3 regions of the Siccibacter colletis genome follow, and region 2 is predicted to be linked to each of the others. Evidence: predicted binding sites of a transcription regulator. Region 2 holds the regulator's gene; each other region holds the start of a gene.

Region 1 (6,665 bases), 1.1 Mb from region 2:
CCTGTTTATCTGATGTGATGAGGGAGTGAGCGTGAAGTTTAGTGGAATCATTGTTCTGATGTTGCTGCTGGCGGGCTGTAGCAGCAAGCCGGACTATAAAAGTGTGCCGTGGCAGGCCCAAGCGCCGACCAGCCGGGCACTGCAGTGGATGCCGTTCAGCGAGCAGGCAGGCGAGGAGTATGGCGTCAGCCCGCGCCTGATCACGGCGATTATCGCCGTCGAATCGGGGGGCAAACCCGAGCTGGTAAGCGCATCGAATGCGGTCGGTCTGATGCAGATTAAAGCCTCAACCGCCGGAAAAGAAGTGTATCGCCATATGGGATGGGCCGGACAGCCTTCCACCCGCGAGCTGAAAGATCCGCAGCGCAATATCGCTATTGGCACCGCGTATCTGAGCGTGCTGGAGCATGGCATCCTGGCGGGGATTGAAGATCCGCAGACCATGCAGTATGCGCTGGTGGTGTCCTATGTGAACGGCGCAGGCGCGCTGCTGCGCACCTTCTCTTCCGATCGCAAAGCGGCCATTGAGAAGATCAACGACCTCAGTCCGCAGGAGTTTTACCAGCACGTGGTAGACAATCATCCATCGCCGCAGGCACCACGTTATCTGTGGAAGGTCCAGCAGGCGATGGCAGCGATGTGATCAGCGAACGCGGCTGGCCTTTTCGTGGGCCGCGCGTTCCAGCGAGAAGATAATGCGTTGCAGTTCACGCTCCGTCGCCGGGTTCACGTTCAGGAAACGGAAGCTCAGACGGGGCGTGCTGACGGTGTGGTTCTTGCTGTCCACAAAGGTGCGGCTGGAGAGCGTGAGCAGCTGCATATCGAAATGGTATTTCCCGCGATCCAGCAGATCGACCTCGCAGTGCGGAAACATCATGCCTTCGGTCAGATTCTCCGGCATTTCCCCTTCTACCAGCGCCCCCATACCGCCAACCGAGATATCAGACACGCGAAAGCGCAGGCGGCTGCCGTCCGGCATCACGGCGGTACAGTGGCAGGCGGGTTGCACCGGGGCGCTGATACGGAAAAATTCGCGGCGCTGAACGAACCACAGCGAGGCGGGCAACGGGGTAATAAATGCCGGTAGCCCCTGATACTCCCCGGCCTCCACAGCGGAAAGGGCAAATTCTACCTTCGCGCCGTCGGTTTCAGCCCCAACATCAATGTGTTCCGCACGTAGAATGCTCTGATTTTCCCAGGTCTGGCTGCCAAAATCGAGCACCAGCCGTTCGCTGCTGGCATCAAGGATACGGCTGATCAGCTGACCGCCGCTCCAGGACAGGCGCACCGGAACCTGCTGCTTTTGCAGATCCCGCAGCACGCCTGATATGGCAAGGGGATGTTGTTTTAAAAACTGCTCATTGTAATTGCTCACACCAGAAGCCTCGCCAGAATTTAAAAAGAATCTCAGCGCCAGTTATCGGCACTGAAGCAGAAAACTTAATACAAACTACTTAACTTTTTTGTAGCCCCACTTAATATCAATTCGTGATATTCCTCACCTTTTTCAATTCCTTGCCTATACTTAGTTCACGACGGCCTCAGCAACTGGTCTGAGACGTCATCCGGAATCACAACTAAAGAGGACGTTAAACATGGGTATCCTGGCGTGGATTGTATTCGGCCTGATCGCAGGTGTAATCGCTAAATTCATCATGCCTGGCCGTGACGGTGGCGGTGTCATCCTGACCATTATTCTCGGTATCGTGGGTGCGGTTGTCGGCGGCTGGCTCGCCACTTTCTTTGGTATCGGTGGGGACGTAACCGGATTCAACCTGGGCAGCTTCATGGTCGCCGTAGTGGGTGCGATTGTGGTACTGGCTATCTATCGACTTGTGCGTCGCAACTAAGTCGCTATTTTGAAGAAAACGGCCCTGATGGGCCGTTTTTTTTATCACCAGTCATCCTCGACGGTGCTACTACCGTGCGTTCGACCATTAATGCACAGGGTCGGTAAGCGCAGCGCATCCACCTTCGTATGGGTAGCGGGTGCGCAGGCTTACTTCTCCCGGGGCAGTAATACGCCGTTTTTAATCAGAAGTCGTAGCCGACGGTTGCTACTACCGTGCGTTCGGCACCCCAGTAGCAGTTAGTGGTGTAGCAGCCCGACACGTATTCGCGGTCGGTGAGGTTATTGGCATTAACCTGCACGAACGCCCCTTTCAGTGCGCTGTTCCACGCGCCCAGATCCGCTTTCACCATCGCATCCATCAGCGTCACTGACCCGATACGGTTGCTGTTCTGATCCTCGGCCCACTGTTTACCGATGTAACGCACCCCGGCGCCGGCGCTGATGCCGTAGTCGAACTGATAGTGTGCCCAGAACGAGGCCATCTGATCCGGCGTCATCAGCGGCGTATTGCCGTCTTTGCCGCCGAGCGAATTTTCAAACTTGACGCGGTTCCAGGTGTAGCCCGCAATGGCGCTCAGACGCGGGGTGATCTGGTTACGCGCTTCCAGTTCCACGCCCTGGGAGTGCACGTCCCCGGCCGCGTAGTAAGTGGCTGGCTCTACGTTCTCATCACGCTGGGAGACATCTTCCTGGGTAAGATCGAAGATGGCGATGCTGTACATATCACTGGTGCCTGGCGGCTGATACTTCAGGCCGGCTTCGTACTGCTCGGCGGTGCTCGGCTGCAGCAGTTCACCGGTGGCGCTTTGCAGGATCGACGGCGTCAGCGCCTGGCTGTAGCTCAGGTATGGCGAGAGGCCGTTCTCAAAGGCGTAGAGCACCGATGCACGGCCGCTAACCTTATCATCTGAACGGCGATATGCGGTGTTAAAGGTATTGCTTACCTGCTTCGACACCACGCGATCGTAGCGCCCGGAGAGCGCGACGTGCCAGCGGTTCCACTCCAGATCGTCCTGCAGATAAACCCCGGCCTGGTAGTAGCGGCGGTTGTTGTCGTTGGTATAGGCATCGTTGATGACGTGACCCGTTTGCGTGGCTTCGCCGGTGAACGGGTTCAGAAGCGCGGCGCTGCCTACGGTGCTAAGAATATCATTACGGAAGCGGTGATATTCCGCACCCAGCGTCAAGGTGTGCTTCACCTCGCCGGTAGCGAAATCGGCCTGCAGGCGGTTATCGGTGGACCATGCATCGAGCGAGTCCTGCGAGCCAACGTAGCCGCGGTTCAGCAGATTGCTGTCGCCCTCCCAGCCTTTCTGATACACCTGAGCGAGATTCGCGTTGCTGTGGGTGTAGCTCCCGCTGGAGTGTAGCGACCAGACATCGTCGAAGCGGTGATTGAACTCGACGCTGTAAAGCTGTTCGCGGCGCTGGTAGCCATCGAGGCGGTCGCCTTCGTTGTAGCTGTTGGGCAGCTTGTGGCCGTTACGGGCATACAGCGCCCCTTCGATCGGCGCCGAACCGTGATAGCCGCCGGAGGGATCTTTCTGCAGGTAGGCGCGCAGCAGCAGGCTGGTGTCTTCGCTCGGCTGCCACAGCAGCGACGGGGAGATGGCGTAGCGCTCTTCCCGGGTGTTGTCGTACTGGGTATCGGTATTGCGCGTGATGCCGGTGATGCGGAAGGCCCACTGGTCGTTGATGGCATCGGTATAGTCGAAGGCACCGGATTTCGTGTTCTGCGTCCCGGCGGAGAGGCGGAAGTGGCCTTCAGAGCGGAACTGCGGGCGCTTTGAGGTCAGGTTGACCAGCCCGCCGGGGATAGTCTGACCGTACAGCGACGAGGACGGACCCTTGATTACGTCCACGCGCTCAATAAACCACGGATCGATCTGCAAAATATTATGGCTGCCGCCATCGCTCATCAGGCGCATACCGTCGAGGAACAGGTTATCGACGTCGCCGCCGTGGAAACCGCGCAGGCCGATGGCGTCGAAACGTGACGCGCCGCCGCCGATGTTGCTGAACACGCCGGGGGTGTAGCTTAGCGCTTCGTTAAAGTTGCTGGCACCCTGATCTTCCATCTGCTGACGCGTCACCACCGACACCGACTGGGCAGTGGTGATCAGCGGCTGGTCAGTTTTGGTAGCACCGGTGCTGCTCTTTACCGTATATCCCTCAGTGGGAGAGGTAGCGGTCTGCGCCGGTGCGGCGGTGACCACCACGGTATCTTCCGCCGCAAAAACCTGGCTGGTGGACAGCGCCAGCGCGCACAGCAGCACCGGGCGCTTAAGTTTAAAAACCTTCGTCATGTTCATATCCCTGGCATCAAGGTGGCAAAGCAGCTCCGCCGCCCGGCGATAAGCGGGCCGCAGAGGCAGAAGTGAAAACAGAATGCGAATTATTATCGTTATTGTTTGTTGGTTTCAAGCGGTGAATGTTTGAAACGCGAAGCGTAAAGCCGTTGATTTACTGCGGATTTAACTGCAATCCCGCAGCACGTCAGGCGAGAGCGTAAAAAGGGGTAAAAACCCTGCTACCAGAAATGGTAGCAGGGGGAGGGGTTACTGCGCGGAAGCCGGGGCGGCAGTTTGCGGTTGTGCAGCGGGCTGCGCCGCCTGTGCTGGTGTCGTGCTCGGCGTGCTGCCCGGACGGGTTTCCGGCACCTCGTCGCACGGCGTCTCTTTGCCACACAGCAGATCGAGCATTTTCAGCGTCACGCCGTTGGTCCAGCCAAAGCCGTCCTGCAGCGGGTATTCACCGCCGCCGCCACCGGTGCCGGTAGAGCTGATATCATATTTCTCCACCAGCTTGTGCTCGCGGTTGTAGGTGTGCTGGACGTTGGTCAGGAAGCGCCAGGTGACGTCCATCGCCAGGTCCTTCTGCCCGTAGTTGATGAGCCCTTCGGTCGCCACCCACTGCAGCGGCGCCCAGCCGTTCGGGGCATCCCACTGCTGACCGCTGTTCACGGTGGTGGTTGCCAGCCCGCCGGCTTTCAGCAACTGCGCCCGCGTGGCGGCGGCTACTTTGTCGGCGCGATCCCGGGCAGCGGCTTTCACGTAGAGCGGATACAGGGCGGCTGCCGTCAGCTGATCGCGTACCGCCTGCTTGCGCAGATCGTAATCCGCATACCACCCCTGTTTGTCGTTCCACAGGTTGGCTTCAATTGCCCGCTGGCGGTCATTCGCCAGCGCGTTATAGCGTGCAGCACCCGCGCTGTCGCCTGCCGCAGTACTGGCGCTGGCAAGGGTTTTCTCCAGCTGATAGAGCAGGGCGTTGAGATCCACCGGCACGATGTGCGTGGTGTGTATCGACCCCAGCTGCTGCGGATTATCCATCCAGCGCGAGCTGAAGTCCCAGCCCGAGGCCGCTCCGGCACGCAAATCGCGATAGATTTCGGTGGCCGGGCGATCCGGGTTGTTTTTCGCGGTGGTGACATCATCGAGCCAGGATTCGGTGCGGGGTGTGTCGCGATCGTCCCAGTAGCGGTTCAGCAGCGAGCCATCCTTCAGCTTCACCACCCGTTTGTGCGCTTCGCCCGGAGCCAGCGCATCGCTGCCTTCCATCCAGTACGCATACTCTTTTTTGAGCTGCGGCAGGTATGTTTTCAACGCGTCCTTATCATGGGTCGCCAGCAGTTCGACCATAAAGGAGAAGAATGGCGGCTGGGAGCGGCTCAGGTAGTAGCTGCGGTTGCCGTTAGGGATGTGTCCCCAGGCATCGATCTCATGGGCGAAGTTCGCCACCATGTCTTCGATATTGTCCCAGCGCCCACTTTCGGCAAGGCCCAGCATGGTGAAGTAGCTGTCCCAGTAATAGACCTCGCGGAAACGTCCACCCGGCACCACGTAGGACTCCGGCAGCGGCAGTAGGGAATCCCACTTGCCGGCGGTATCGGTGGTGCGCGTCAGCACCGGCCACAGGCCGTCAATATGCTCGCGCAGGTTCTGGCCTTCCGGCGGCACATACTTTTCGCCCTCGGCAGGGAGCGTGAAGTTGACGTTGACGAAGTGGCGCAGATCGAAGCCGGACTGGTTACGCTGCATGCGGTAGTCGGCCAGAATCATCAGCGGATCGCTTTTTGGCACCGCGTCGGCAAAAGTTTTCTGATCCGGGAACAGCTTCGCACTTTGTACTGCGGTAAACAGTGGGCCAAGCAGCACGTCAGGCGGCTGCGGTTGGCTCTGTGCCTGGGCTTCCTGTGCCAGCGCAGTCGGCGTGGAAAGCATAAAGAATGCGCCACCCAGAGCCAGTTGTACGGCAAACAGCAGCGAGGTGGAACGACGCAAAACGGGTGTAGTCATCGATAAATCTCCTTTTCGGGTGGGTTGCCGAACCCACTGCGATTGCGATCAACCCAATGAAAACCTTAGACGAATTTTGCCGACGCGGGGGCGCGCTGCGCCATTTTTGTCAGCGCGGCCCGCTAAAATGCCGCAGGCCCGTCACCAGCGCCTCGCACCAGCCGCTGTAATCATGTCCGCTGGCGGTGGGATGAAAACTGACCGGGTAGCCTTTGCTGCGCAGCACCTGCTCAAATTCAAGATTGTTCAGGTAGATGCCGTTGTCTGGACCGTCGATCTCGAACGTGCCAGCCTGCAGCCAGAAGCGTATCGGCTGGCGTGGCGCACGCTGGTATTCCCGGGTGAGCCAGCTGGCGGGTTCACCTTTCGGTGCCCACCAGTAAGATCCGGAGAGGCTCAGGACGTTGCCGAACAGTTGCGGATAGCGCAGGGCCACCCATGCCGCGGCGAGGCCACCGTAGCTGGAACCGGAAAGGATCGTGTGCGAGGCATGCAGGGGCAGCCCACGGGCGCTC
Region 2 (6,665 bases):
ACGGCGTGTTCCGTATTTCCGACCTCAGGCTTAAGCACGTAGTACTGCGCGGTAAGCTGCGCGACGTTAATCAAGTCACTCTGTTGCGCAGGTTGCCCTGCGCGCTTGTCGTTTGCCATTGCCTGATCCTTATTGACGCAAGAGTTAAATGGTGCCGCAAACCTTTTCAGTCAATTCCGCCGGGAACTGCATGGCCTGCATGATGTGTTCGATCATGCTGCGCTTGCGCTCCGTGTTGGTATTGGTGATCACCCAGTACGGCGTACCGGGAACGTGTTTGGGCTTAGTCTGATTACCGCTGTGCAACAGCGTTTGCTCATCCCCGGCGAAATAGACACGGGTGCGGCCATGAAGCGAGTCGGTGGCGGCGGCAAACGCGGAGGCATCCAATGAGTAGAGTGTAGACAGAACCAGCATGAAACGATTGACGGCTTTGCGCTGCTCGGCGTAATCGTCCGACAGCAGCAGCTCACGCATCGCCCGCACGCGATCTTTGACCGGGCTGACCGGCTTCTGCTCGGTGGCAGCCACCGCAACGGCGGGTGCAACGGTAGCCGGGGCCGCGGCGTCACGGGAGGCGGCAACTTTCAGCATGCGCCGTAAAATGTCCGACGCGCTCTCACCAATATGCTGCGTGTGGCTGGCAATATAGCGGTAAAGGTCGTCATCAACTTCAATCGTTTTCATCTTCATCCAGTGCAATATCTTCTCTGAATACAAGTCGTTGGGACGTTGGGATTATAGAAGCAAAAACCCAACAGCGAATAGCGTCAAACCAGGAAGGCGGCAAAAGTCAGATTAAACTGGAATCTTGCGGCCGGGCGGCAGAATGGTCAACATGATACCCTATCCTTACGGACTCAAAAAAAGAACTTTGCCATGAAATTGAACAGCCGAGCGCAATCTGCGCAACAACCGAACAACAATTCTCCCATCGTGCTGGTTCACGGGCTGTTTGGCAGCCTGGACAACCTCGGCGTGCTGGCGCGCGACCTGGTGGCGGATCACGATGTGCTGTCGGTAGATATGCGAAATCATGGCCTTTCTCCGCGTGCAGACGAGATGACCTACCCGGCGATGGCGCAGGATCTGGTCGATACCCTGGACGAACAGGGGCTGGATAAGGTGACGCTGATTGGCCATTCGATGGGCGGCAAAGCGGTAATGGCCGTCAGCGCCCTCGCGCCGGAGCGCATTGCGAATCTGGTGGCGATCGACATCGCGCCGGTCAGCTACGACGTGCGCCGTCACGACGAGATTTTCGCGGCGATCAATGCGGTCACCGACGCCGGTGCGACCAGCCGAACGGCGGCAGCAGACGTGATGCGCACGCACATCGCCGAAGAGGGCGTGATCCAGTTTCTGCTGAAGTCGTTCGCCAACGGTGAATGGCGCTTCAACGTCCCTGCCCTGTGGGATCAGTATCATCACATCATCGGCTGGGAAGCTGTGCCGGCCTGGCCGCACCCGGCGCTGTTTATCCGCGGCGGAAATTCGCCTTACGTGACCGAGAGCCATCGCGAGGCGCTGCTGGCGCAGTTCCCCCAGGCGCGGGCGCACGTCATCGCCGGGGCGGGTCACTGGGTGCACGCCGAGAAGCCGCAGGCGGTGCTGCGCGCCATTCGCCGCTTCCTGAATGTTGAATTATCTGACTAAAAACAGACCGACCAGCCACTCCGGGGCGTTAACGCGTTGGCGCGCGCTACGCCCTCATGTATGATGGCGCGCTGTTAATACGCCCCGACGCACCCGGGCAGCCTGTTTCTCCTGTCTCAAATTTCTATCATGGCAAAAGAACAAACCGATCGTACGACACTTGATCTGTTCGCGCACGAGCGTCGCCCCGGTCGCCCGAAGACGAACCCCCTGACGCGTGATGAGCAGCTGCGCATCAATAAACGCAACCAGCTGAAGCGCGACAAAGTTCGCGGGCTTAAGCGCGTCGAGCTGAAACTCAACGAAGAGGCGGTAGACGCCCTCAATCAACTGGCCCAGGCGCGCGACATCAGCCGTAGCGAGCTTATCGAAGAGATGCTGCTCGCCCAGCTCAATACCCTCAAACCTTAACAACGCCCCGGCGAAAAAAGCATCGTCATGTTGCAGTCTGTGCACACCGGTATGATAGCGGTTTCCGCACTCTTCTCTGTTCTGCTATGATTGCCGTTATCTGTGGGCATTTTGCCGCTACCATACTATTTAGTTTCAAGAGGTTATTTAACTCATGGCAATCGTAGGCATTTTCTTCGGCAGCGACACCGGCAATACCGAAAATATCGCAAAAACCATTCAAAAACAGATTGGTAAAGATGTTGCTGAGGTGCATGACATTGCTAAAAGCAGCAAAGAAGATCTGGAAGCGTTCGACATCCTGCTGCTGGGCATTCCGACCTGGTACTACGGCGAAGCGCAGTGCGACTGGGATGATTTCTTCCCGACGCTTGAAGAAGTCGACTTCAACGGCAAGCTGGTAGCGCTGTTTGGCTGCGGCGACCAGGAAGATTATGCGGAATACTTCTGCGATGCGCTGGGCACCATCCGCGACATCATCGAACCGCGTGGCGCAACCATCGTCGGCCACTGGCCAACGGCGGGTTACCACTTTGAAGCGTCCAAAGGACTGGCAGATGACGATCACTTTGTTGGCCTCGCCATTGATGAAGATCGCCAGCCTGAACTGACCGCTGAGCGCGTCGAGAAATGGGTTAAACAGGTTTCTGAGGAACTGCATCTGCAGGACATCATCAACGCCTGATTTTTGAACGGCGTAAATCGCTGATTTGCGCCGTTTTGATAGATAAAACCAATAAAAATAATTGCTACAAGTTTGTAACTTTCCCATTCAACTCTGTACAATGTCCTCCTGGTTAACCGAGTGAAACCCCTATTAATTGTGGCGCCATTCCGGTTTTTAAGCACACTTTCGGATTGGTACTTGCGATTTTCATTTAACTCAGGCAGTTCTATAATGAGTCGCATTCAACACAAGATATCCGGTTATTCTGCTTCGTTTACCGGAGCGAATCGCAAAGCAACAGGACAGATTCCGCATGACTGACAACAATACCGCATTAAAGAAGGCTGGCCTGAAAGTCACGCTTCCTCGATTAAAAATCCTCGAAGTGTTACAGGGTCCAGATAACCATCATGTCAGCGCGGAAGAACTTTATAAGCGTCTGATCGACATGGGCGAAGAAATTGGTCTGGCGACCGTCTATCGCGTACTGAACCAGTTCGACGACGCCGGCATCGTAACGCGCCACAACTTCGAAGGCGGCAAGTCCGTATTCGAACTGACGCAGCAGCATCACCACGATCACCTGATCTGCCTCGACTGCGGCAAGGTTATCGAATTCAGCGATGACTCTATCGAGCAGCGCCAGCGTGAAATCGCCACCCGTCACGGCATTCGCCTGACCAACCACAGTCTCTACCTCTACGGCCACTGCGCCGAAGGCGACTGCCGCGAAGAAGATAACGCGCACGAAATCAGCGAAAAATAAGTCGCAACGAGAAAACCGGCAGATGCCGGTTTTTTTATGCCTGACGCTAAAAAAGCCAGCCCGCAGGCTGGCCTGTGGCAGATAACGCTTAGCCTTTAACGCTGTCGACGCGGCTGAAACGCTTGCCGTCCGCGCTGACGCTCCGCACCTGCACTTCCCCGCTCACCGCCGGACGCTGCTTATCATCATAGCGCTGCCAGGTTTTACCGGTGTCGAGCGAGTACTCCAGCGTCACGCCGGGCAGGCTGACGTTGGCGTCCAGCACGCCGTTAACGATACGCGCTCCCGGTACCGGCAGGCGGTACTGCACGCCCGCTTTATCGAGCTTCGCCAGCTCGCGGCTGCCCACCAGACTGGCAAATCGCACCCAGTCATTGTGCAGCGCTTTTACATCCACCTGATGCGTCTCGCCGCCCTTATACTCACGCCCCTGCTGATAGTCCTGCTCCCAGCTGGCGCGATGCCAGGCACGTTCTGCCACCGCGATCAGACGGGGATAGATCATGTACTCCATCTGCTGGTCGGTGCGCACCACTTCGCTCCACAGCTGCGCAGAGAGGCCATACGCGCCAGGCCAGGGTTTATCGGATTTCGCCGTGAACGCATTGCCGTCGCGATCCACAGAGGTTTCCGCGTTTTGCGGCAGGTTGTCCGGGGCGAAACTGAAGATTTTACGTTCATCGCTGAAACGCGTGCCCCAGTAATAGCCGCTCTCCTGCGGATGCACCTCATTCGGGAAATCAAGGTAGACGTAATCCGGATTAGAAATCACCACCCGGAAGCCTTTGTTCGCCCAGACGCTGGCGCTGTCGAAGCCGCCCCAGTAGAGCGTATCCCAGAAGTTAACGTTCACCGCTTTGGTGGCGAAAGCGCTGGCATCTCTGGCGTCTTTCAACCCATCCTGCCAGGCCTGCATCGCCTCAATACCGTGGGCATTAACCAGCTTGCTCACCTCGACGCCAAAATAGCTGGAGAGATGATCCACATCGGCCACGTTGCCGGCTTTCACCATCGCCTGACAGGCGGCAGATTTCGCCCAGGGTTTGTCCTGTTTGCTCTGGTCGATAATGCCCTTGCCGGCTTCCGGCTTCGCCTGGTCGGTGTAACCGGTACCGAGGTAGATATTTTTCGCTTCGTCGCCGCCGAAATGCCAGGTGGTTAGCGGCTGACCTGCCTCGCGGTGCATCTGCTGCATTTCGCCGATCACCTTATCGACGAAGCGGCGCGACGCATCGAGGCACGGATTGAGATACCCGGTGCGGTTGTAGTACTGCACGCCGGTGGTGTTGGAGGTGTCGGTGGGATCGAGCAGGCGGAATTCACTGGCCGCTTTTTCATCCCCTGCCTTCATCAACCGATCGTAGCGCGCTTCCATCGCGATAGTCGCCGCGCGTGCATGGGCTGGCATATCGATCTCCGGGATCACCTCAATGTGACGCGCGGCGGCGAATTTCACGATCTCTATGTAGTCCGCTCGGGTAAAGAACCCGCTGCCGTTGTTATTGCTGTCGGGGCCGGAGCCAAGCTGCGGCAGCAGACAGGTTTTCTCACTCGGATCGTGACAGCGCTTGCTGCCGATGTCGGTCAGTTCCGGCAGGCCGGGGATCTCAATGCGCCAGCCTTCATCATCGCTAAGGTGGAAGTGGAATTTATTCAGCTTGTACGCCGCCATCTGGTCGAGCAGGCGCAGTACCGCCGCTTTCGTGTGGAAATTGCGCCCGACATCAAGATGAATCCCCCGGTACGCAAAGCGTGGCGCATCGCTGGCTTCCAGCGCGGCGATTTTTTGTTCTCCGCTTGCAGGGATCAGGGACAGCAGCGACTGCACGCCGTAGAACGCCCCCGCCTCGTCAAGACCGGTAATCACGGCCTCATTTTTATCGATGGTCAACCGGTACGCCCCTGGCACTGCCGCCGCACCGCTAAACGCGGCTTTATCAATCTGCGCGCGCACCGGATATGCCCCGCCGGTATTGACGCCAAGCTGGCTGAAGCGCTGCATCAGTGCCTGCTGGCTGTTCGCTTTCAGCGCCGTAAGGTCAGGCTTCACGCCGCCGCTGAGATCGATATCCTGGCCCTGCACTTTGACCTGCTGCGGGGTCGGCACAATCTGGCCGCGCAGCGCTGGCGCGTTGAGCATCTTCACATCGCTGTTTTTCTCAAAGCGCGCCTCGGCGGTCATCAGGATATTGTTATCCTCCGCCGTGCGTTTCCACTGCTCGCCGAGCGGCGTGACAAACTGGGTCAGATCTTCGGTATCGGTACTGGCAATGGTTTTCGGCGAAGCGCCGTCGGCGGTCACGTACCAGCGTGGCAGCACGTCAGTGACAAACAGCTGCCAGTACTCATTAACAATCGGGATCTCAACCTTCTCCCCGGCCGGAAAGCCGGTGAAGGCGTCGGTCGGCTCAAGCTTGTGCAGATCGCCCATCACGTGGGTGACTTTAAACTGCGGATTATCGACGCGCAGGATCTGACGAATGCTGTGGAACCAGATGACCCAGTCTTTACTGGTCACCGCATCGCCGTGGTTGGTCAGCGCGATCACCGCTTTGTTGCACGACGCCCAGTCTGCACCAAGCTGCGCGCAGTCCACACCGTGCAGCGCCGCCTGATTATCCTTGACGGCATAATTCAGCCCGAAGTGGCTGATGCGGTCTACGGTGGCCTGGTCTGCCAGCGCCGTCCCGCTAAATACGCCCAGCAGCGCTGTGGCGATCACACTCAGATTGCATCGTTTCATACGGTTGTCCTTAAAATGAGAGCGTACTGGCGCAACCGGCGGCCGCGCCGGGTCAGTCAGAGAAGGGTAAAGGGCGCGATAACCATAAACTTCACGTCGCGCTCGTCCTGAAAGATATTGCCGTAGCCCCCGCCGTAGCTGGGAATGTCGGAGTGGTTGTCGTACTCGGTGAAGTGCAGCTTAAATAGCGTGCCCTTAGCGCGTCCGTCCTGCACGGTGTATGACGCATCGAGGCTGTAAGCGGATTCTTTGATGTTATTGCTGGCGATGGACTGGCGTTCACCGTTGCCGTCCAGCGCCCAGCTGGCGGGTTTAGCGTCCCAAGCGTAAGCATAAGACGCCCCTACCGCCCAGCCCGCCAGATCCCAGTTGCTGAGATCGTACATCGCGCCAAAGAACAGCGCTTTTTCACCGTTGGCGTT
Region 3 (6,665 bases), 550 kb from region 2:
TGAGCAGCAGGATGCCGATGAAGTGAAGGCACTGATTGAAGAGGCCGGGCGCAAAGCGGTGCTAATCCCGGGCGATCTCAGTGATGAAACCTTTGCCCGTTCGCTGGTGCATAAATCCATCGAAGCGCTGGGCGGGCTGGATATTCTGGCGCTGGTAGCCGGGAAGCAGGTCGCAGTTGAAGATGTGGCGAACATTACCAGCGAGCAGTTCCAGAAAACCTACGCGATAAACGTCTTCTCGCTGTTCTGGGTTACGCAGGAGGCGCTGCCGCACCTGAAACCGGGGGCCAGTATCATCACCACCTCGTCGATTCAGGCTTATCAGCCAAGCCCGCACCTGCTGGATTACGCATCCACCAAAGCCGCGATCCTGAACTACAGCCGCGGTCTGGCGAAGCAGGTAGCAGAGAAAGGCATTCGCGTGAACGTGGTAGCTCCGGGGCCGATCTGGACCGTACTGCAGGTAGCAGGCGGCCAGCCGCAGGAGAAACTGCCGCAGTTTGGTCAGCAGACGCCGATGAAGCGCGCAGGTCAGCCGGCGGAGCTGGCGGGCATCTACGTCTATCTCGCCAGCCAGGAATCGAGCTACGTTACCGCCGAGGTGCACGGCGTGACGGGCGGCGAGCATCTGGGCTAATCAGGCTTCAGCCATAAAAAAACGCGGCTCACGGGCCGCGTTTTTTATGCTGCACGCAGATTACTGCGCTTTTGCTGTTTCCTGCCCGACCAGGCCAATCTTGAGATAGCCCGCCTGATGCAGCGTATCCATCACGCTCATCATCGTTTCGTAATCCACGGTTTTATCAGCGCGGAAGAAGATCGTGGTGTCCTTCTTGCCTGCAGTCAACGTGTTCAGCGCCGACACCATGTTTTCGCGGGTCACCGCATCGTTACCGATAAACATGGTTTTATCCGCTTTCACCGACAGGTAGACCGGCTTCTCAGGGCGCGGCTGCGGCTGGCTGGTAGAGGCCGGCAGATTCACCTTCACATCCACCGTCGCCAGCGGGGCGGCCACCATAAAGATAATCAGCAGTACCAGCATCACGTCGATAAACGGCGTGACGTTGATTTCGTGCATTTCGCCGTTGTCGTCGAGATCTTCGTTAAGACGCATCGCCATAGGGCATCAACCTAAACGTAATTTTTGCGCGTTACGCACCGGATGTGACGCGGAGCTCGCAGCCAGATCAAGGTCGCGGCTTTGCAGCAGCAATACCTGCGCAGCAACGTCACCCAACGAGGCCTTATGGCCGCCGATCATACGGGCAAAGATGTTGTAGATAACCACCGCCGGGATCGCGGCGACCAGACCGATAGCCGTGGCCAGCAGCGCTTCGGCGATACCAGGTGCTACAACCGCCAGGTTGGTGGTCTGGGTCTGGGCGATACCGATGAAGCTGTTCATGATGCCCCACACGGTGCCGAACAGACCGACGAACGGCGAGATAGCGCCGATGGTGGCGAGGTAGCCGTTGCCCCGGCCCATATGACGACCCGCCGCCGCAACGCGACGCTCAAGGCGGAAGCCGGTGCGCTCTTTAATGCCTTCGTTGTCATCGCTGCCTTCGGACAGCTCACGCTCGTTTTGCGCTTCGTTAATCAGCTGGGCGCTGAGGCTCTTCGCGTGGAAGGACGCCGCCATTTCGCTGGCTTCGTCCAGCGAGCGGGCAGAGGCCAGCTGCTGCTGTTCGCGCTTGAGGCGGCGCTTCTGAGACAGTAATTCCGCACTTTTGCTGAAGAAGATCGCCCAGGTGACAACCGACGCCAGAATCAGGCCAATCATCACCATCTTCACAACGATGTCGGCATGATGATACATACCCCAGACGGAGAGATCCGTCTGCATCAAATTATTACCCACTCTGTATCTCCAGAACGAAATTAGACAAATTCTGCGCGTAATAATATCAAAACGACGTCGAATTGATAGTAGTTCTCATTAGTATTTACAGTGAACCCGCTTCTGACGCCGCTTTCTATGCGGTCGAACAGGAAAGTGCAGCGAACGTATTTTTTTTCGCCAACCTGAAAAAACACCATGACGCGCAGCCGGGGAACGGTGTTAAGGTAGGTTTAGACATCCAGATGGTTAAACAGGTTCACGATTATGTCCGCAAAGCACATTGAAACCGCGCTGGTCACGGCGGGACGCAGCAAGCGATTCACCCAGGGATCGGTCAACAGCGTTATTCAGCGCGCCTCATCGCTGGTATTCGACAGCGTGGCAGCCAAAAAACAGGCCACTGCCGGACGGGCGCAGGGCGAGCTGTTTTATGGCCGCCGCGGCACGCTGACCCACTTTTCGTTACAGGAGGCGATGTGCGAGCTGGAGGGCGGTGCCGGCTGCGCGCTGTTTCCGTGCGGGGCGGCGGCGGTTGCCAATACCATTCTGGCTTTTGTCGAACAGGGCGATCGCGTGCTGATGCCGGTTACCGCCTATGAGCCGACCCAGGATTTCTGCAGCAAAGTGCTGACCCGGATGGGGGTTGCCACCGACTGGTTCGATCCGTCGATCGGTGCCGACATCGCAGCGCTGATCCAGCCGACGACCCGGGTGGTTTTTCTTGAGTCCCCCGGCTCCATCACCATGGAAGTGCCCGACGTGCCGGCCATCGTCGCGGCGGTACGCGCCCGCGCGCCGGATGCGGTGATCGTTATGGACAACACCTGGGCGGCGGGCATTCTATTTAAGGCGCTCGATGCGGGCGTTGATATCTCGGTGCAGGCCGGAACCAAATATCTGGTGGGCCATTCGGACGCGATGATTGGCACCGCGGTGGCCAATGCGCGCTGCTGGGAGCAGCTGCGGGAGAATGCCTATCTGATGGGTCAGATGGTGGATGCGGATACCGCCTACGTCACCAGCCGCGGGCTGCGCACCCTGGGCGTGCGTCTGCGTCAGCATCAGGAGAGCAGTTTACGCATTGCCGAATGGCTTGCTGCGCACCCGCTGGTGGCGCGCGTCAATCACCCGGCGCTGCCGGGCAGTAAGGGCCATGCCTTCTGGCAGCGCGACTTCACCGGCAGCAGCGGGCTGTTCTCGTTTATCCTCACGAAACGCCTGACCGACGACGAGTACGCGCGCTTCCTCGACAACTTCACCCACTTCTCAATGGCGTACTCCTGGGGCGGATTCGAATCGCTGATCCTCGCCAGCCAGCCGGAAGAGATCGCCGCGATCCGTCCGGGCGTCGGGGTTGATTTCACCGGTACCCTGGTGCGGGTACACATTGGTTTAGAAAACGTTGAAGATTTACTCGCGGATTTAGCAGCAGGGTTTGAGCGAATTGTGTAAAGTTGCCCCTGAACCCACAAACCGGCCATATTCCTAAAAAAGTGCCGGTTTGTGATGCCTCTGCGCAAGATGTGCCGGGGCGTTCAGGGTATAATAGCTTTCTTACGCTGTTCCACAGGATCCCTCATGGCTGTCATCGAGAATATTATCGCTGCGCTCTGGCATCACGATTTTGCCGCGCTGGCGGACCCGCATATTGTTGGCATTGTCTATTGCGTTATGTTTGCCACACTGTTCCTGGAAAACGGCCTACTTCCGGCGTCCTTTTTGCCCGGTGACAGTCTGCTGCTGCTGGCGGGCGCGCTTATCGCTCGCGGCGTGATGGATTTCGTGCCGGCGCTGGTGATCCTCACCTCGGCGGCCAGCCTGGGCTGCTGGTTCAGTTATCTGCAGGGCCGCTGGCTCGGCAACACCCGGGTGGTGAAAAGCTGGCTGGCGCAACTGCCGGCGAAATATCATCATCGCGCCACCTGCATGTTTGACCGTCACGGTTTACTGGCTTTGCTGGCGGGCCGCTTCCTCGCCTTCGTGCGCACCCTGCTGCCAACCCTGGCTGGCATCTCCGGGCTTTCCAACCGTCGCTTCCAGATCTTTAACTGGCTGAGCGGCCTGCTGTGGGTCGGGGGCGTTACCGGGCTGGGTTATGCCCTGAGCATGATTCCCTTTGTGAAACGCCACGAAGATCAGGTGATGACCTTCCTGATGATCCTGCCGGTGTTTCTGCTGCTGGCCGGGCTGTGCGGCACCCTGTTCGTGGTGATTAAACGACGCTTCGCAGCGAAATAGCGCGCCGTTTCAGGGGCGCGCTGCCAGTTGCGCCCCGCTCTCCCCCTGCGGCAGCATCCGCATCCGTGCCACATCCTCTCCCGGCGTCACGCCAAAATAACGCTTAAATTCCCGGCTGAACTGCGAGGCGCTTTCATAACCGACTCTTATGGCTGCGGTACTCACCTTGACGCCATCATGCAGCATCATGATGCGCGCCTTATGCAGGCGATAGGTCTTCAGATACTGCAGCGGCGAGGTGCTGGTAATGGATTTGAAGTTGTGGTGAAACGCCGAGACGCTCATGTTGGCTTCCGCCGCCAGCTGGTCCACGCTGAGGTTTTCGGTGTACTGGGCTTCGATGCGTTTCAGCACCCGGCTTATCAGGCTGAAGTGGGTCTGCCGGCTCACCAGCGCCAGCAGCGCGCCACCGCACGGGCCGGTGAGCACCTGATAAAGGATCTCGCGCACGATCTGGCGGCCAAGGATCCGGCAGTCGAGCGGGCGTTCCATCACGTCCAGCAGCCGCTCAGCGGCGCAGAGGATCTCATCGGTGAGCGTGGCGGAATTGATACCGCTGCTCAGCGGGGCGGGTTGGAACCGCGTGTCCTCGCCGATGTCCATCAGCAGCGCCTGCAGCTGATGCATATCGATATTGATGCGCAGCCCGGCCAGCGGGGTTTCCGGCGTGGCGGCGGTTTCGCACTCAAACGGCAGCGGCACCGTCAGCAGCAGGTATTCACTGGCGTCATAGCGAAACACGCGGTTATTGAGGTAGCCGGTTTTCTGGCCGGAAAAGAGAAAAATGATACCCGGCTGATACATCACCGGCGTGCGCGGGTAAGGCTGGGTGCCGTAGAGCAGGTCCACGTCCGGCAACCCTTCTGCAGGAATTTTATTATTAACTTTCAGAAAGTTAATTTTTTCAGTCAGCTGTTTGCAAATCGCCGTCCGGTTCATGGCTTCGTGCTCCGCAACGTTATGTTCATTGCCGCAGTGTGCTGAAAAACACCCTGTTTCTCCAGCCCTCTGGAGAAATGGGCAAGATAACGGCAGGAATATGCATTGAGCGCCTCTCGCCCCGCGCTCACAATAAATCCCATCAGGCGGCCCGTTGGCTGCCACCCGTTCCACTCATTTTGGGAAGCGAGCCATGAATAATTTCAATCTTCACACCCCCACCCGCATTCTGTTCGGACAAGGCGCCATCAGCGATCTGCGTGCGCAGATCCCCGCCGATGCCCGGGTGCTGATCACCTGGGGCGGCGGCAGCGTAAAATCCACCGGCGTGCTGGACCAGGTGTTCTCTGCGCTGGATGGCCTTGAGGTGCTGGAGTTCGGCGGCATTGAGCCAAACCCGTCGTATGAAACCCTGATGAAGGCGGTTGATATTGCCCGTCGCGAGCAGGTGACCTTCCTGCTGGCCGTGGGCGGCGGTTCGGTGCTGGACGGCACTAAATTTATCGCCGCAGCGGCGCACTATCCGCAGGATATTGACCCGTGGAACATTCTTGAAACCTCCGGCAGCGAAATTAACAGCGCTATTCCGATGGGTTCGGTGCTGACGCTTCCGGCGACCGGCTCTGAATCCAACAAGGGTGCGGTGATTTCGCGCCGCGCCACCGGCGACAAACAGGCGTTCCACTCCCCGTTTGTGCAACCGCTGTTTGCCGTGCTGGACCCGGTTTATACCTACACCCTGCCGCCGCGCCAGGTCGCCAACGGCGTGGTCGATGCCTTTGTGCATACCGTCGAGCAGTACGTGACCTACCCGGTGAACGGCAAAATTCAGGACCGTTTTGCCGAGGGCATTCTGCTGACGCTGATTGAAGACGGCCCGAAAGCGCTGCGCGATCCGGAAAACTACGACGTGCGCGCCAACGTGATGTGGGCTGCGACCCAGGCGCTGAACGGCCTGATTGGTGCCGGCGTGCCTCAGGACTGGGCCACTCACATGCTCGGCCATGAGCTGACCGCAATGCACGGCCTGGATCACGCCCAGACGCTGGCGATTGTGCTGCCGGCGCTGTGGAATGAGAAGCGCGATACCAAGCGTGAGAAGCTGTTGCAGTACGGCGAGCGCGTCTGGGGCATCACCAGCGGCTCTGAAGAGGAGCGCATCGATGCGGCTATCGCCGCGACGCGTAACTTCTTTGAGCAGATGGGCGCCCCGACCAGCCTCTCTGCTTACAATCTGGACGGCAGCTCCATCCCGGCGCTGATTGCCAAACTGGAAGAGCACGGCATGACGGCGCTGGGTGAGCACAAGGACATCACGCTCGATGTCAGCCGCCGTATTTACGAAGCCGCGATATAAGCGTTTTTTATCGCCGCGCTTTCGTTTTTGGGCTTTTCGTCCAGACTTAAGTCACGCAACTTTCGCCGGGAATACACGCCCGGCGTGTTATCCGATAAGGAGGTACAGATGGCAAATCCAACCGTAATCAAGCTCAATGATGGCAACGTCATGCCGCAGCTCGGCCTCGGTGTCTGGAAAGCCGGTAATGACGAAGTGGTCGCTGCGATCCATAAAGCGCTCGAAACCGGCTACCGCTCCATTGATACCGCGGCGGCGTATAAGAATGAAGAAGGCGTGGGCAAA

What was found. Region 2 encodes Fur, which represses iron uptake genes when iron is present. Its sites were predicted from a motif close to ATAATAATGAGAACNACTATCAA; they were not measured.
Region 1: the regulator Fur is predicted to act here: its motif matches at 4,241-4,263, upstream of KFZ77_RS11130 (TonB-dependent siderophore receptor).
Region 3: the regulator Fur is predicted to act here: its motif matches at 1,927-1,949, upstream of exbB (tol-pal system-associated acyl-CoA thioesterase).

The regions. Positions count from the first base shown of each region.
Region 1 is NZ_CP074352.1:2,303,060-2,309,724, reverse strand. Features, by position in the region: gene emtA (membrane-bound lytic murein transglycosylase EmtA) at 32-643, shown strand; gene ycgR (flagellar brake protein YcgR) at 644-1,375, opposite strand; gene KFZ77_RS11135 (GlsB/YeaQ/YmgE family stress response membrane protein) at 1,596-1,850, shown strand; gene KFZ77_RS11130 (TonB-dependent siderophore receptor) at 2,035-4,158, opposite strand; gene KFZ77_RS11125 (alpha,alpha-trehalase) at 4,411-6,150, opposite strand; gene KFZ77_RS11120 (alpha/beta hydrolase-fold protein) at 6,260-6,665, opposite strand, start outside.
Region 2 is NZ_CP074352.1:1,153,251-1,159,915, reverse strand. Features, by position in the region: gene pgm (phosphoglucomutase (alpha-D-glucose-1,6-bisphosphate-dependent)) at 1-119, opposite strand, end outside; gene seqA (replication initiation negative regulator SeqA) at 145-687, opposite strand; gene ybfF (esterase) at 880-1,656, shown strand; gene ybfE (LexA regulated protein) at 1,786-2,067, shown strand; gene fldA (flavodoxin FldA) at 2,222-2,752, shown strand; gene fur (ferric iron uptake transcriptional regulator) at 3,048-3,500, shown strand; gene KFZ77_RS05555 (beta-N-acetylhexosaminidase) at 3,589-6,243, opposite strand; gene chiP (chitoporin ChiP) at 6,300-6,665, opposite strand, start outside.
Region 3 is NZ_CP074352.1:598,272-604,936, reverse strand. Features, by position in the region: gene KFZ77_RS03065 (SDR family oxidoreductase) at 1-637, shown strand, start outside; gene exbD (TonB system transport protein ExbD) at 698-1,123, opposite strand; gene exbB (tol-pal system-associated acyl-CoA thioesterase) at 1,130-1,864, opposite strand; gene metC (cystathionine beta-lyase) at 2,111-3,298, shown strand; gene KFZ77_RS03045 (DedA family protein) at 3,425-4,084, shown strand; gene KFZ77_RS03040 (AraC family transcriptional regulator) at 4,094-5,023, opposite strand; gene yqhD (alcohol dehydrogenase) at 5,217-6,380, shown strand; gene dkgA (2,5-didehydrogluconate reductase DkgA) at 6,489-6,665, shown strand, end outside.